2 linked regions of the Phreatobacter stygius genome follow. The main gene of each other region encodes a partner of the protein of the gene in region 2 in a complex. Links are inferred from orthologs where the notes say so. Each region holds a gene or a part of one and is shown on either strand. Other genes may lie near its edges. The genes, in order: dinB and dnaN.

Evidence for each region.
Region 1: the proteins of dnaN (region 2) and dinB are in contact, whole or in part, in a solved structure (PDB 1OK7), measured with the Escherichia coli proteins. The link is inferred for Phreatobacter stygius from one-to-one orthologs.

Annotation. Positions count from the first base shown.
Region 1 is NZ_CP039690.1:5,533,149-5,541,311, forward strand. What follows is about bases 3,016-5,958. They hold dinB (DNA polymerase IV), read right to left. Parts: upstream 5,063-5,958; coding sequence 3,968-5,062; downstream 3,016-3,967. Other genes in these bases: gad (glutamate decarboxylase), read right to left, coding at 3,016-3,762; E8M01_RS26200 (glutathione S-transferase family protein), read right to left, coding at 5,112-5,738; E8M01_RS26205 (GFA family protein), read right to left, coding at 5,764-5,958. Also shown: E8M01_RS26180 (aspartate-alanine antiporter-like transporter), read right to left, coding at 1-594; E8M01_RS26185 (aspartate:alanine exchanger family transporter), read right to left, coding at 607-2,307; more of gad, read right to left, coding at 2,392-3,015; more of E8M01_RS26205, read right to left, coding at 5,959-6,213; E8M01_RS26210 (VOC family protein), read left to right, coding at 6,474-6,917; E8M01_RS26215 (hypothetical protein), read right to left, coding at 6,984-7,433; E8M01_RS26220 (ABC transporter permease), read right to left, coding at 7,650-8,163. UniProt on the Escherichia coli protein: Poorly processive, error-prone DNA polymerase involved in translesion repair and untargeted mutagenesis. Copies undamaged DNA at stalled replication forks, which arise in vivo from mismatched or misaligned primer ends.
Region 2 is NZ_CP039690.1:3,449,947-3,458,024, forward strand. Bases 3,442-6,299 are described here. They hold dnaN (DNA polymerase III subunit beta), read right to left. Parts: upstream 5,501-6,299; coding sequence 4,382-5,500; downstream 3,442-4,381. Other genes in these bases: E8M01_RS16165 (2-dehydropantoate 2-reductase), read right to left, coding at 3,442-3,447; folD (bifunctional methylenetetrahydrofolate dehydrogenase/methenyltetrahydrofolate cyclohydrolase FolD), read right to left, coding at 3,468-4,376; E8M01_RS16180 (hypothetical protein), read left to right, coding at 5,816-6,265. In the rest of the region: hisS (histidine--tRNA ligase), read left to right, coding at 1-249; lepB (signal peptidase I), read left to right, coding at 314-1,033; E8M01_RS16155 (trimeric intracellular cation channel family protein), read right to left, coding at 1,056-1,679; nucleotide exchange factor GrpE, read right to left, coding at 1,684-2,328; more of E8M01_RS16165, read right to left, coding at 2,422-3,441; chromosomal replication initiator protein DnaA, read right to left, coding at 6,393-7,799; E8M01_RS16190 (rhodanese-like domain-containing protein), read right to left, coding at 7,957-8,078. UniProt on the Escherichia coli protein: Confers DNA tethering and processivity to DNA polymerases and other proteins. Acts as a clamp, forming a ring around DNA (a reaction catalyzed by the clamp-loading complex) which diffuses in an ATP-independent manner freely and bidirectionally along dsDNA.

The sequences.
Region 1 (8,163 bases), 2.1 Mb from region 2 along the record:
GCGAGCCGAAGCCTTGAGATCGACGCCGATCAGGCGGGGCGCGATCTGCGTGCAGAACAGGATGACGCCAATGGTGCCGAAGATATAGGTGAGGGCAAAGACCACGGCCGCCTGGCCCTGGATCCGGTTCAGTGCCGCAGCCGGGAGACCCAGCCCTTCGAGCGCGCCATAGGCCGTGCCGAGCATGGCCGTCTGGGTCAGCGCGCCGGCGGCGAGCCCTATGGCGGTGCCCTGGTCCAGCCCGAACAGGCGAACGACCGCGACGGTGCCGGCAAGGCCGACGGCCGCCACCACCAGGGTGACGATGGCGAGCGGCAGGGTTTTCCGGCCGAGCGAGGCGAAAAATTGCGGCCCGCTCTGGAAGCCGACCGCGAAGACGAAGAGCAGGAAGGCGACCGATTTCAAGGTCGGCGACAGGTCGGGCACGGCCGCACCGAACAGGGCGCCGACGAGCGTTCCGACCAGCAAGGTGCCGGCGGCGCTGCCGAAGGAGAAGCCGCCGAGCTTCTGCCGCCCGAACAGGACACCGAGCACGATGGTCAGGAACAGCATGGCCTCGGGCGAGGCGACCACCGTGCGCAGCGGTTCGGGCATGACGCTTCCCCCTTAATGCGCCAGCACCATCGCGACATAACCGAACACGGTGAGCAGCACGCCGGAGACCGCATAGCCGACGGGAAAGGCGATCCAGGGCACATTGCTGCCGATCTCCTTGGCCGCCTCCCGCGCCGGCCCGGAATGGCTGCGCGCGCCGGCCACCCCGCCCATCAGCAGCGCCGGGTTCATCCTGAAGACGTGGAAGCCGATGGCCCAGACCACGAAGGGCGGCACCGAGCAGGCGAGGAAGCCGACGATGAAGATCTTCAGCGCGATCGCGCCGGTCAGCTGCGACAAGAGGTCGGCGCCGGCATTCACCCCGACGATCGCGACGAAGACGATGAGGCCCATGTCCTCCAGGATATTGCGCGCGGCATTCGGCGTATTGCCGAAGAAGCGCAGCCGCGACACGACCGACGACACGATGATGCCGGAGACCAGCAGGCCGCCGGCATTGCCGAGGCCGACCGCCGCACCGAAAGCCGGGATCTCGATCAGGCCGATCAGGAAGCCGAGGATCATGCCGAGGGACAGCGTGAGGAGATCGGTCGAGGTGTTGTGCCGGGCGACCCGGCCGACCATTTCGCCGGCCTTGTCGATGGCCGATTTCAGGCCGCTGAGGAACAGCACGTCGAAGCGCTGCAACTCGGTATCGAGGCCGATTGGAATCGGCACGCCACCACGCTCGATGCGGGTGAGTTGCACCTGGCCGGCGATCGGGGTCTGACGGTAGTCCCTGAGCTTGCGGCCGATCGCCTGCTTGCTGGTGACCACGATCTCGGCCTGGTCGAGCGGAATGTTGAGCACATGGGCATTGGGCACTTCCGGCCCGATGATGCCCATGTGGTCGGTCAGCGGCCCGAGGCCGCCGCCGAGAGCGACGACGTCGCCCTTTTGCAGGACCAGCGAAGCATCGGCGCCGAGCAGATCCGGGCCGCGCGCGACATTGTCGATCTGATATTCCGGATAGGCCTTGCGGAAGTCCGCGATGGTCTTGCCGGCGGTCTGGTCGCTCTCGACCCGGTAGGCGCGCCAGCCGAACGGCTGGTAGCCGCTCAGCCCGGCGTCGTCGACATTGGGAACGCCGTGCTCGGTCTCGTATTGCCGGGCCGCGGCCTTGGCGTCGACGCCCCACCAGCGCGGCAGATATTTGCAGATGAGAATGATGCCGACCGTGCCCCAGATATAGGTGATGCCATAAGACAGGGCGATCATCCCGGAGGCCTGCTCGGCCGAGGTCCCCGCGGGTAGTGCCACCGCGCCCGAGGTCACCGCCTGTTCGGCCGAGCCGATGGCCGCCGACATGGTCATGGCGCCGGCCAGAATGCCGCCGGCCGCGCCGACCGGCAGGCCGAGCAGGCGGACGCCGGCGACCACGATGGCGAGGCCGAGGCAGGAGCAGAGCACGGCGAGGCCGGCGAATTTCAGCCCGTCGCCCTTCAGGCCGTTGACGAAGGACGGGCCGACGCGCAGGCCGACGCCATACATGAAGAGATAATAGAACAGGCTCTTGGTGAAATCGTCGAGGTGGAAGCGGACACCGAACAGCGAGCCGAGAATGGCGAAACCGCAGCCGACGATGATGGCGGCGGCAACCGTTCCGAGCCCGTAGCCCTTGACCGTCCAGCTGCCGATCCAGACCGCGAGGCCGACCACCAGGAACAGCAGGACAAAAGGGTTGTTGCCGAGAAACTGCATGAGCCAGGTCATTCCGGCGTGCTCCTTGCGAGGTCCGCGCGTCCACCACGGCTGCCGCGGGCCCGAAAGCTCGCGGCAGCCGTGCTACGGTGCTTGTCAGCACTTGCTCGGTGAGACCTTGTGGGCGGCGTGCAACGTCGGCGCGGCGGCCGTGCCGCCGTGTTCGTCCAGCCACTGGCAGGCATGGATGATGTCGTCGGCCAGGCCGTTGATGACGTTGTGGTTGAGGTGCGGGCGCACGACCACGCGCAGGCTGACCACGGTTTCGGCATTGGGCGGCATGGAATAGGCCGACAGGACCCAGCCGCGCTCGCGCACCTTGGCCGAGACGTCGAATTCGTTGAACTTGTGCTTTCCCTTCAACGTCACCGCCACGACCGGGATGCGCTGGGTCTTGTTCATGATCTCGAAATAGCCGCTGTCGACCAAGCGCTGGCGCAGGAACTCGGAATTCTCCACCGTGCGCTTCATGATCTCGCGGTAGCCGTCGAAGCCGAGCCGGAGGAAGGCGTAATATTGATAAGCGATCTGCGCCGCGTTGCGGCTGAAGTTCAAGGTCGCCGTCGGCATCTCGCCGCCGAGATAATTGACGTAGAAGACCAGGTCTTCGTTGAAGATCTTGCGCTCGCGGAAGATGATCCAGCCCAGCCCCGGCGGCACCAGGCCGAACTTGTGGCCGGAGGCATTGATCGACTGAACCCGCGGCAGCCGGAAATCCCAGACATAGTCGGGATAGAGGAACGGGTTGACGAAGCCGCCGGATGCCGCGTCGATATGCATGGGAATGCTGCGACCGGTCTTCTTTTCATAGCCGTCGAGCCAGTCGTGGATCTCCTGGATGTCGTCATCCTCGCCGGTGAAGGTCTGGCCCGCGATCGCGACGATGGCGATGGTGTTCTCATCGACGAGCTTGTCCAGGTGCTCGGTCGTCAGGCGGTAATTGCCGGGCTTCAGCGGCGCGATGCGCGGCTCGACGTCGAAATAGCGCAGGAATTTCTTCCAGACGATCTGGACATTGCCGCCGGTGACCATGTTCGGCTTGGCGGAGTCCTTGCCGGCAGCCTCGCGCGCCTGCCGCCAGTTCCACTTGTGGGCGAGCCCCGCCAGCATGCAGGCCTCCGACGAGCCGACGGTTGCCGTGCCATAGGGCTCGACCCCCTTCGGGCCGTTCCACAGCTGATGCAGCCAGCGGACCATGCGCCCTTCCATGGCGAAGAGCTGCGGATACATGTCGTGATCGATGTAGTTCTTCAGGAAATTGTTGCGGCCGATCTCCAGCGCCTCCGGCTCGGTGAAGGTCGTCACGAAGGACGACAGGTTCATCTCGGGCTTGGCGTCCATCCAGGCTTCGCTGTTGACCGTTGCCTTGGCCGCGAAGGCCGACATGCCGGCCTGCGGGAAATGGTCTTCCGGCACCTCTTGATTGAACTGGTCGTAGAGCTGATCGAAAGGCGACTTGTGCTTCATGATGTCGCTCCTGCCATGACGGGGCCAATGGCCTCGGCGGCGGCGGCGCGGACGGCGCGGCGCCTTGCCCCGCCGCCCGGATTAAGGGCGCGGGGAGCTTGGAGATATCGGGTGATCTCCCGGAACTGGTCAGGATTTTCCCGCGATCCTGAGTTGCGCCGTGGCGATGGAGCCTACCCGGGGGCGCCTGCCGCCGGCCTGGCCCTCAGAGCGCCAGTTGCATCTGGACATCCGGCTCCGGGCCGTCCTCATCCAGCGAAGACAGGGTCACGCCCAGCAGGCGCACGCCCTTGCTGACCGGCAGGAGCGCGTCCAGAAGTTCGAAACTGACCCGCTCCAGTTCGTCCTGGCTGCCGATGGCGTGGGGCAGCGAGCGGCTGCGGGTCAGCTGCTCGAAATCCTGGTAGCGCAGCTTCAGGGTGACGGTGCGGCCGCGGACCTTGGCCTTGTCGCAATGGCGCCAGACCTTGTCGATGATGCCGGCGAGCGCCTCATGCATGGCCTGCCGGTCGTGCAGGTTGTCGAAGAAGGTGTTTTCGCCGCCGACCGATTTGCGCACCCGGTCCGGGCGCACCGGACGTTCGTCGATGCCACGCGCGATGGAATGGTAATAGGGCCCCGACTTGCCGAAGTGCTGCCGCAGGAAAGCGAGTGTCTGGGCCTTGAGATCGAGCCCGGTATAGATGCCGAGGCGGTTCATCTTGGCCGAGGTTGCCGGGCCGATGCCGTGGAACTTGCCGACCGGCAGCGTCTCGACGAAGGCCGGCCCCATTTTCGGGGTAATGACGAAGAGGCCGTCGGGCTTGCGATGGTCCGAGGCGAGCTTGGCCAGGAACTTGTTGTAGGACACCCCGGCCGACGCCGTCAGCGCGGTTTCGGCGCGGATCCTGGCGCGGATCTCCTCAGCGACAGCGGTCGCGGTCGGCAGGCCCTTGAGGTTTGCGGTGACGTCGAGATAGGCCTCGTCGAGCGAGAGCGGCTCGATCAGCGGGGTATAGTCGGCGAAGATCGCGCGGATCTGCAGCGACACCTCGCGATAGACCTCGAAGCGCGGCTTGACGAAGATCAGCTCGGCGCATTTGCGCCGGGCGGTGACGGGCGGCATGGCCGAGTGGATGCCGAACTTGCGGGCTTCATAGCTCGCAGCCGCCACGACGCCGCGCTCGCGCGCGCCGCCGACCGCCACCGGCTTGCCCCGCAAGTCCGGATTGTCGCGCTGCTCCACGGAGGCATAGAAGGCATCCATGTCGACATGGATGATCTTGCGTTGCTTCTCCGCTGCGAGGTCCGGCGACTCCATGGCGCCATTCTACCAGGACGCCGCCGGCACGGCATGTCCTGCCGGCGATTCAGGCCACCGGCTCGGTCATGGCCGGAAACGGCATGCGCCAGGCCTCCATCTGGTTCAGCCGGTCGTGCCAGCGGCCGACGGCGGGAAATTCGCCGAGCGGTATGTGCGCCCGGTCGGCGTAAGGCAGGGTTACCGCGACGGCGAAGTCGGCGACCGTCAGGCCGTCGCCGACCAGCCAGTCGCGCCCGGTCAGGTGGTCGTTCAGGATGCCGGCATATTTGCGCCAATAGCGGGTCGCTTCATCAACCGCGGCGCGGTCGGGATCGCCCATCCCGAAACGCGGCTTGATCAGATATTCGAAATAGAGCGCGCCGCCATGGTGGGTGAAATGCTGGGCATCCCAGCTCAGCCAGCGCATGATCTCGATCTGCCTGCCGTCATGTGGCCAGAGATCCGAGCCGACCTTGTCGGCGAGGTAACACATGATGGCATTGGACTCCCACAGCGTCCTGTCGCCGTCGGTCAGCACCGGCACCTTGCCATTGGGATTGATGGCGAGGAATTCGGGTTTCCGGTTCTCGCCCTTGCCCAAGTCGACGGGGACGAAAGTGACCGGGGAGTTGAGATAGCGGGCCACCGCGCAGGTCTTCCGCGGGTTCAGCGTGTCGCAATAATAAAGCTTCATGGTGAATGTCCTTGGTCGGGTGGCGTCAGAGGTGGCGGGTGACGGCGGGGGCCGAGGACCAGTCGTCATTGCGGCCGTCCTCGTAGGTGATCGGTGCCGCGGCGAATTCCTCCGGCGTCACGTCGTCGAGCGTGTTGATGTTGACGGCGTGGAATGCGCCGCCCATCGGCTCGTAACTGGCTGACGCGAACGGATGGATGCCGCAGCGGCTGCAGAAGTAGTGGTGGATCTGCCGTTCGCCGAACTGGTAGTCCGACAGTGCCTCTTGGCCGGCGGTGACCCGCAGATCGGCCGGCAGCACGAAAGCCTTCCAGTAATGCGTCTTCAGGCAGAACGTGCAGTTGCAGCGGAAGGTGGAGGTCCACCAGACGCCAGGCCGTTCCGGCTCCGAGCGCTGGCCGGCCGGCGCAAGGTCGACACTGCATTCGAAGCGCACCGTGCCGCAATGGCAACTGCCGTGACGAAGCCTTTTCATGCGTCTGGTCCTCTGGGAGCTTTGAGCGGCTGGCGCGCTCGTCTGTCAGATACTTAACTTATCAGTTAAGTTTAAGATCAAGCGCGTCAGGCTGTCAACCGGCGGGTCGGCACACGGGGTGCTCGAGGGCGTGGGCCGACGACCGACCAAGGTGTGGCTCGAAAAAATTGTCGGGGCCTGTCGAATGAAGCCGCGCTTGTTCGTCCTCGGAATAGCCCACGCCGTGGGCGTTACCTGAAGGCCGGAAAACGGAGGCACTCATGACAACGACAGCCGAACAGACCCAAGTGACGCCGCCGAAGCCGCAGGTTCTTGGTGGCCTGTTGCCCTATCTCATGGTCGATGGCGCGGTGAAGGCCGGCGAATTCTACAAGCGCGCCTTTGGCGCCAAAGAGGTCTTCATGCATCCGGTCGACGCACAGGGCCGGACCATGCACCTTCATCTCCACATCAACGGCAGCTCGTTGATGCTGAGCGACGCCTATCCGGAATACGGCCAGCCCTTGGCGAAGCCGCAGGGCTTTTCGCTGCAGCTGGTGGTCGACGACATCGACGCCTGGTGGACCCGCGCGGTCGAGGCCGGCGCCGAAGTGGTCATGCCGGTGGAGCTGATGTTCTGGGGCGACCGCTACGGCCAGCTTCGCGACCCCTTTGGTTTCACCTGGGCCATGAACGCGCCGGTCAAGGCCGGCGGCGGCACCTGAAGGGCGGCCTTACCGTCCTCCGGCCGTTCGAGCCCGCTTCGGGGCAGGGCCCGGCGCAGGCCGGGCTCAGACCAGCCCGTGCTCCCGCATCGCCTGGTCTTCGTCCGGCGTGATGAAGGCGAAGATCTTCGGGCGGCCATCGGCGAAATTGAGGAAATAGAGGTTCTGGAAGGCAATCGTTCCGACAACGCCGTCGTTCGGCCGTCGATAGCCGAACTCCCAGTCGGTCCGCGCCATGACGTTGCAGTCGTCCAGTTCGGTCACCGCGATATGGGTGATTTCGAAGCGATTGCCGCCGGCGTCGCGATAGCGCTGAAAAGCCTGGGGGATGGCCTTGCGGAAGGTCGCCTCGCTGGCGCCGCCGAACACGCCCTTCGGGCTGGCGCCGACGAAGAACGGTGCAAAGCCGGCGATGGTGCCGTCGACGTCCTGTTTCGGCGGGCTCTGCAGGGCGTCGTTGCTGCGCTGGCTATAGGCTTTGAAGAAGGCAATCGTCTGCGCTTCGAGCGTGGCCATGGGGGTCCTCCTGAACGCGCCCGATGCGGGCCGCGGTCTTAGTCGCGAACGCCGCGGTCCCGGCCATGGTTCCACCGACCGGCAGGGGGCCGCCCCGGCTCGGCTCGCATCATGGCAACCGGGTGGCACGGGCGAAGCCGCGCCACCCGGTCTCTCCCCCTGAGCCGAGGCGGATCGGCCCCAAGGGATTTCGAACTGGATTGCGAACCTGGCCCGTCAGCTCAGCCGGTTGCGGAACATCCAGGCCGAGATCGGCATGGTGATGCAGGCGATGGCGCCCAGCGCCAGCATTTCCGGCGCCAGCTGCCGCAGGCCCGCGCCCTCCAGATAGACCTGGTGGGTGATGCTGATGGCGTAGCGCAGCGGATTGATCAGGGTGAAATATTGCAGCGCCGGCGGCATGTTGCCGACCGGAGCGGTGAGCCCGGAGAGCAGCATGAACGGCATGATCAGCACGAAGGACATGATCATGGCCTGCTGCATGTTGGCGGCGATCGACGAGACGAACAGGCCGATGCCGACGGCAGCCGCCAGGAACAGGAGAAGGCCGGAATAGAGCATGAGGTAGGAGCCGGCGAAGGGGATCTGGAACCACAGCTGGGCGACCAAAAGGATGGTGGTCGACTGGCTGAGCCCGACCAGCATGGCCGGCACGGCCTTGCCGATCATGATCTCGGTCGGGCGGAACGGCGTCACCAGCAACTGGTCGAAGGTTCCGGCCTCTCGCTCG
Region 2 (8,078 bases):
TATCTCGGCTCGTCCGGCATGAAGGCGCAGATGAAATATGCCGACCGGCGCGGCGCGCCGGCGGTGATCATCCAAGGCTCGAACGAACTCGCCGCCGGCGAGGTGATGATCAAGGATCTGGTCGCCGGCGCGGAAGCGGCCAAGTCGATCACCGACAATGCCGAATGGCGGGCGGCGCGGCCGGCGCAGTTCGCCGCCCCGCGCGCCGGACTGGTGCAGGCGATCCAGGACCTCCTGAGCAAGAGCTGAAGACCGCCCCATCCTGGCCGCATTCGACAAGGATGGTCCGGCCGCATCGTTCGGACCCCTTTTCATGTCGAAGATTCGCGACCTCGCCAACACCATCATCGGCGCGCTGGCCATCGTGGTGGTGCTGCGCTCCTTTGCTTTTGCCACCTATCATATCCCGAGCGAAAGCATGGTGCCGACGCTCGAGGTTGGCGACCGCGTCGCGGCGGTCAAATTCCCCTATGGCTACAGCCGTTTCTCCCTGGTCGGCGGCGACTACCTGCCGCGCTTCCCCGGTGAGACCGGCCGCATTCCGGCGGCCATGCCGGCGCGCGGCAATGTCGCGGTGTTCCGCCACCCGGTCTCGGGCGAGGACTTCATCAAGCGGGTGGTCGGCCTGCCGGGCGACCGGGTGGCGATCCGCGAGGGCCGCGTCTGGCTGAACGGTGCCGCGGTGCCGCTCGCCGAATCCGGCCATTGGACCTATCGCGACCCGTCCGGTGCGATCGTCGCCGTCACCGCTTATCGGGAGACCCTTCCCGGCGCCGAGCCACACACCATCCTGCTGCGCGACCGGCGCAGCCCGATGAGCGACATGGCCGAGGCGATCGTTCCCGAAGGCCGGCTGTTCATGCTTGGCGACAACCGGGACAATTCCTCCGACAGCCGGTTCTCGTCGATGGGCTTCGTGCCGGTCGAGAACCTGATCGGCCGCGCCGACGCGATCCTCTATTCATTCGCCAGTTGCGCCGGTGAGGCCGGCCTGCGCTGCGCGCCGCGTCGCATGCTCGAGCGCGTCGAATAAGGCCCGGGGGATCGCTCGCCCGTTACTCGTCGCGCCGGCTGCCATATTGCGGCAAGGACAGGCCATGGGTGATCGCCAGCGCCCGCGCGACGAAGGCGACCGCAAAGCCGAACAGCGCGGGAAGCGGCGAGGGGACGACCGACGAGGTCAGGGCGAAGACGATCGCGCCGGCCAGCGCCGCGGTCACATAGATGTCGCGCTTGAGCACCAGGGGCACGTCGCCGGCCATGACGTCTCTGATGATGCCGCCGAAGGTCGCGGTGACGACGCCGAGCAGGATCGCCGAGATCGCCGGGGCGCCGGCCGCGAAACCCCTGGCCGTGCCGCTGACGGCAAATAGCGCAAGTCCGACCGCGTCGGCCCAGAGCAGGATCCGCGCGCGACTTTCCTTCTCGAACTGATGCGCCGTGAAAAAGGCGACGATCGAGACGACGGCGCAGATGATGACCACCGTCGGATCGAAGATCCAGGCCAGTGGCGTCGCCCCGATCAGGAGATCGCGCAGCGTGCCGCCGCCGATCCCCGTCACGGTGCCGAGCATGATGAAGCCGAAAGGGTCCATCGACTTGCGCGCCGCGACCATCGCTCCGGTGAGGGCGAAGACGCCCACGCCGATCAGCTCGATGGCCGGCTGGACCCCGGTCACTCCCTCATGCGCCTTCGGAGGACGCCGCGGCCGGAGCCGTCTTCGGCCCACCCTTGGAGACGCCGACCAGGGCCGGGCGCAGCACCCGCTCGCCGATGACGTAGCCGGCCTGGACCGTTTGCACCACCGTGCCATTGGGCACGTCCGGATTGGGCAGTTCGAACATGGCCTGATGCAGGTTGGGGTCGAATTTCTGGCCGTCCGGCTCGATCTTCTTGACGCCGTGCTTCTCCAGCGTCTTGAGCAGTTCGCGCTCGGTCAGGCTGATGCCGTCGACGAAGGCCTTCAGCGGTCCGTCTTCGGCCTGGGCCTCGGCAGGCGCGCTGTCGAAGGCGCGGCGGATATTGTCGGCGACGCTCAGCATGTCGCGGGCAAACGAGGCGACGCCATAGACCTTGGCGTCGGCCACTTCGCGCTCGGTGCGCTTCCTGAGATTTTCCATCTCGGCCAGCGTGCGCAACAGCCGGTCCTTCATGTCACGGGCCTCGGCGCGCGCGGCGGCAAGCTCCGCCTCGCGCGGATCGCCGGTGTCGCCCTCGGCCTCCTCGTGCTTGGGCACGTCCAGGGCCGGATCGGCGCCCGGCGGGTTCTCGTGGGCCGGGGCATCATCGATGGGCGCGAACTCATGCGCTTTATTCGGGTTGTTCATGGCAACTCGCTGACTACGGACAAAGGGGTTGGGCCCGATATCGAGCCTTGCGCGCCGGAAATCAAGGTTGGCGACGCGCGGGGCAGGGACCGATCATGGCTGGTGAAGGCGCTGTAGCAGGTCTGGGCCGGAATAACGCCGCGATCCGCCGGGATGTTTCACCAGATCTGCCATCGCGGCATTTTTCGGTGCGGTCAGGCCATGCGCCGTCGCCAGGCGGACGATCGCACCGCAGAGATCGTCGATTTCGGTCGTCCGCCCGGCGTGGATGTCGTCCCACATCGACGAGCGGGCTGACGAATCGATCTTCAGCATGCTGGCGGCGATGCGCGAAAAAGCCCAGGTCGGCAGGCGCAGGATGGTCGGGATGAGGCGCGGCGGGGCCGCGCCGACCTTGGCGGGCCTGATGCCGGCCTTGCGCATCACGTCAAGCGCCTCGTCCTGGAGTGCCGCCAGCACGCGCCGGTAGCCGGCATCCAGCAACTCCTCGCGCAGTGGCAGTCCAGCCAGCGCATTCACCGGATTATTGAGGTTCAACAGGAGCTTGCCCCATTGTACCGCGGCCATGTCGGCGGCCAGTTTGAGCGGCAGCCCGGCCCGTGCGAACGCGGCCTCGACGGACCGGCATGCGACATGGTCTTCGGCATATAACTGGCCCGACGTCGCCCGATGGGCGGTCAGCCGGCCGTCGCTGCCCGTCGTCAGCACGACGTTGAACGGCACCATTCCGGCGAGCGCCTGGCACCCGGGTGCGGCGCTGCGGATCCGATCGCCGTTGTCGATGCCGTTCTGCAGCGACAGGATCGGCGTGCCCTGAGCAAAGGCTGCGCCGATCTCGCCGGCGGCCGTGACGGTCGCGCCGCCTTTGGTACACAACAGGACAAAGCTCGGCTGGCCACCCGCCGCGGCCTCCGCGACGGTGTCGACCGCGACGAAACATCTTGGTTCGAGCGCGGCGCGAAAGCCGTCGAGGTCGCTGACCACGAGGCCATGGCCTTCCAGCGCATCAGCAATGCGCCGCCGCGCCACGAACACCACCTGCTCGCCCGCTGCCGCCAACCGGCCGCCGACATGGCAGCCGATGGCGCCGGCGCCGACAATGACGAACCGGGTTGCCATTGTCGGTCCCTCCGTTGTGGTCAGGCTCCGAAAACCGGCCGTGGCAGGCCTTCGCGAAGATGCGCCGCGGTCACGGTATTGGCCATCAGCAACGCAATGGTCATGGGTCCGACACCGCCGGGCACCGGCGTGATCGCCCGGGCGATTTCGGCCGCCTCCCGGGTTGCCACGTCGCCGACCAGGCGCGTCCTGCCTTCGCCGCGCTCCGGCGCCGGAATGCGGTTGATGCCGACATCGACGACCACCGCACCGGGCCTGATCCAGTCGCCGCGGATCATTTCCGGGCGGCCGACGGCCGCGACCAGCACGTCGGCGCGACGGCAGACGGCGGCAAGATCGGCGGTCTTGGAATGGGCGATGGTGACGGTTGCGTCGCGCTGCAACAGCAACTGGGCGATCGGCTTGCCGACGATATTCGACCGTCCGACGACGACGGCCTGCTTGCCGGCAAGCGATGGCCCCAGCACGCTTTCGATCAGGATCAGCGAACCGGCTGGCGTGCAGGGCACCAGGGCGCGCGCCGTGGCACCGCTGCCGAGCAGCCCGACATTGACCGGATGGAAGCCGTCGACGTCCTTGGCCGGATCGACGGCCATCAGCACCCGGTCGGTGTCGATCGTCCTGGGCAATGGCAATTGCACCAGGATGCCGTCAATGCCGGGATCGGCATTGAGCCGTGCCACCAGGGCCAGCAGTTCGGCCTCGGTGGTCGTCACCGGCAGGTTATGCTGCTCCGAGCGGAAACCCGCGGCCTCGGCCTCGCGGCTCTTGTTGCGGACATAGACCTGGCTTGCCGGGTCCTCGCCGACCAGCACCACGGCGAGCCCTGGTGGGCGACCCGCCCGGGGGGTGAAGGCCGAAGCCGCGGCGCGCGCTTTGGCGAGCACGGTCTGAGCGATCGCCTTGCCGTCGATGATCTCGGCAGCCATTGGCGTCACACCCGCATCGGCATGAGCACATAGAGCGCGCCCGGGCCGGTCGGATCCTGAATAAGGGTGGGCGAGCCCGGATCGGCCAGCTTCAGTTCGATGGTGTCGCCATCGACCTGACCGGTGATGTCGAGCAGATAGCGCGAATTGAAGCCGATATCGATGGCATCCGCCTCATAGGACACCTCGACCTCTTCGGTCGCGCTGCCGGAATCCGGATTGGTCACCGACAGTGTCAGCTTGCCGTCGGCGGCCGACAGCTTCACCGCCCGGCCGCGCTCCGACGACACCGTCGACACGCGGTCGACCGCTGCGGCGAACTCGGACTTCTCGACCGTCAGGATCTTGTCGTTGCCGAGCGGGATGACGCGGGCATAGTCGGGGAAGGTGCCGTCGATCAGCTTGGAGGTCAGCACGGTCTCGCCGAAGCGGAAGCGCACCTTGGCGGTCGACAGTTCGACCGTGACGGTGGCTTCGGGGTCGTCGGCCAGGCGCTGCACCTCGGCGACCGTCTTGCGCGGCACGATGACGCCGGGCATGCCGATGGCGCCCTGCGGCGCCTCGAATTCGACCTGGGCGAGCCGGTGACCGTCGGTCGCCACAGCGCGGATCAGGCTGACGCCGGCCTTCTCGACCGTGTGGATATAGATGCCGTTCAGATAATAGCGTGTCTCTTCGGTCGAGATGGCGAACTGGGTCTTGTCGATCAGCCGCTTCAGGTCCTTGGCGGCAACCTCGAAACTGTGGCTCATCTCGCCCGCTGCGATATCCGGGAAATCGCTCTCGGGGATCGTCTGCAAGGTGAAGCGCGAGCGTCCGGCGCGCACCGCGAGCGTGCCTTTGTCGCCCACCGTCTCGATCACCACCTGCGAGCCGTCGGGCAATTTGCGCACGATGTCGTAGATCATGTGGGCTGGCACCGTGGTGCCGCCGGACTGGCCGACCTCGGCGGCCAGGCTCTCGACCACTTCGATGTCGAGATCGGTCGCCTTCAGGCGCAGCGACTGGCCGTCGGCGCGCATCAGCACATTGGACAGGACCGGGATCGTGTTGCGCCGCTCGACGACGCGATGCACGTGTCCGAGGGATTTCAGGAGCTGGGCCCGCTCAACGGTCACCTTCATCAACGCTGCTCCAAGACATGACCAGGGCGTGCCATCAGGCCGCCCCTCAAAAACAAGGGCCGACAGTCAAGCCTGCCGACGCGCGCGTTTCAAGGTGTGCGCTGCACATGCGAACAGCTTTCAACCCCGGTTTGGCCGATTGCGCAAGCGCCGCTTCGCCGGTTGCGGCATTCCGGGCTGATTTCGTCGGAATCAACGGCTTGCGCGGGTCGGCTGCGCGGTCTCGGCATGCCGCCGAGCCTTGAATTGGCCACTGAAAGAGAGAAGAATCGCTTGGTAATTTTGCATGCCACCGGCCGGTGGGAGGAGTTCGTCATGTCTTTCGTCATGTCCAAGGAATGGCTTGAACGGCAATTGCGGGCGTCGCGCCGTTGCGCGGGGCCCGGTCTCTTGGCTCTCGCAGCCGCGGTCGCGGTCGTGCCGCTCCTGCTGACCGCGCCGGCTTCCGCCGATCGCTTTGGTGGTGCGCCTGGAGGCGATCGGTTCCAGATCGAGGATCCGCGCAACCGGGTGACGGTCTCGGTGCGTACGGTGCCGGTCGGCGCCTTCTGCGTGCGGGCGGTGGAAGCGGTCGGCTATGATCCGAGGCTCAATCAGCGGCTTTACCACGTCCGCTTCAATTCCGGTGTCATGGCGAGCTTGGGCGTCACCGCTTACGAGAACGCACTGTCCAGCGCCCGCACCGAGCGCGATGCCGTGCAGGGGCTGGAATATGCCCAGCGCGACGCCGCGCCGTTCCGGCGCAACCCCGGCGATTGCATCTGAGCGCCGGGACGCACAAGGCCCTGATCGACGACCGCCCGATCGATGGCGGTCTGACGAGCGCAGTCGAGGCGCGCCGGGCATGAGCGGTCGCGGGTGATCCACCCGCGACGCAACATGGCTTTCGGGCTCAGTCGTTGAGCCGGCGCTTCAAGACTTCCACTTCTTCGTTGAGCGCCGGATCCTGGCCGACCAGGCCTTCGATCTTGCGCACGGCGTGCAGTACGGTGGTGTGGTCGCGCCCGCCGAAGCGGCGGCCGATCTCCGGCAAAGACCGGAGCGTCATGGTCTTGGCCAGATACATGGCGATCTGACGCGGGCGGACCACGGTGGCGGTGCGCCGCGACGACAGGATGTCGGAGCGGCTGACATTGTAGTGCTGCGCGACGATCTTCTGGATTTCCTCGATCTTGACCCGGCGCGGCTCGGCGACCCGGACGAGGTCGCGGATCGACCGTTCCGCCATCTCGATCGTCACCGGCTGGTTGGTCAGCCGGTTGGAGGCGAGCAGGCGATTGAACGCGCCGTCGAGGTCGCGGCCGTTCTGGGTCACATGTTTGGCGACATAACCGAGCACGGCAAGGGGCACGTCGAAACCCTGGTGCTGGGCCCTGGCCTGGTTCAGCTTCTGCTTGAGGATGTCGAGCCGGAGGTTCTCGTCGAGCCCGCCGATTTCGACCGTCAGGCCGCCGGCCAGCCGCGAACGGACCCGCTCGTCCAGGTTCTCCAGGTCCGACGGCGGCCGGTCGCCGGCCACCACGACCTGCCGGCCGGCATCGATCAGAGCATTCAGCGTATGGCAGAATTCGGCCTGGGTCTGCTTGCCCTGCAGGAACTGCAGATCGTCGATGATCAAAAGGTCGATATTGCGCAGCGCCTCCTTGAAGGCGATCGCCGTCTGGTTCTTCAGCGAAGCGACGAAGCCGAAGGTGAACTTTTCGGCGGTGAGATAGAGAATGCGCCGGCCGGCGGCCTGGGCGGTTCCGGCAATGGCCTGCAACAGGTGGGTCTTGCCGAGGCCGACGCCGGCATGGATGTAGAGCGGATTGAACAGCACGCTGTCGGTGGTGCGCGACTGGGCGACCTGAAGCGCCGCGGCGCGGGCGAGCGTATTGGACCGGCCCTGCACGAAGCTGTCGAAGGTCAGGCGCGGATCGAGCGGTGAGCCGCCGAGCGCGTCGCTATGGCCATTGATGACGGGAGCCTGGTCGGGCGTGCGGGCGCCGGACTGGATGATCGGGCGGACGCTTTCGGGGGCGGCCTTCGGTTTCAACGGCACACGGTTGGTGACCGCCGAGCGCACCATCATGTCGATACGGATCGGCTGCGCGGCCTCCTCGCTCCAGCGCGCGATGATGCGGTCGCGATAATGATTGTCGATCCAGCTCTTCAGAAAGCGGGTCGGCACCGACAGGCGCACGGCGTCGTCTGCGGCATGATCGATCTCGATGCTCTTGAACCAGCTGTTGAACACGTCCTCGCCGAACTCGGCACGCAGGCGCCGGCGCACCCTTTCCCAAACTGCGCCCGCACGCATGGCGTCGCTCATGGTCTCGGTCTTGTCTTCGGTCAGGTCACGGACAAGTTCGGGGGTGGCGAACACGAGATTCTCCATCGTCGGTATGCGGCAATTAGCAGGGCGAAACGCGGTGATCCTGGTCGAGGATCGGAACGGCAAGAAAGGCGCTAGGCAATCAAGTTTGGATCCAGGGCAATCCGTCGACCTTCCACCCCGCCACACGGCCACGGTGACCGTCGGCGTCGGGAGGGCCTTCAAAGCCACCGGCCACATTGAAACAGCTGACATGGCCGGCAT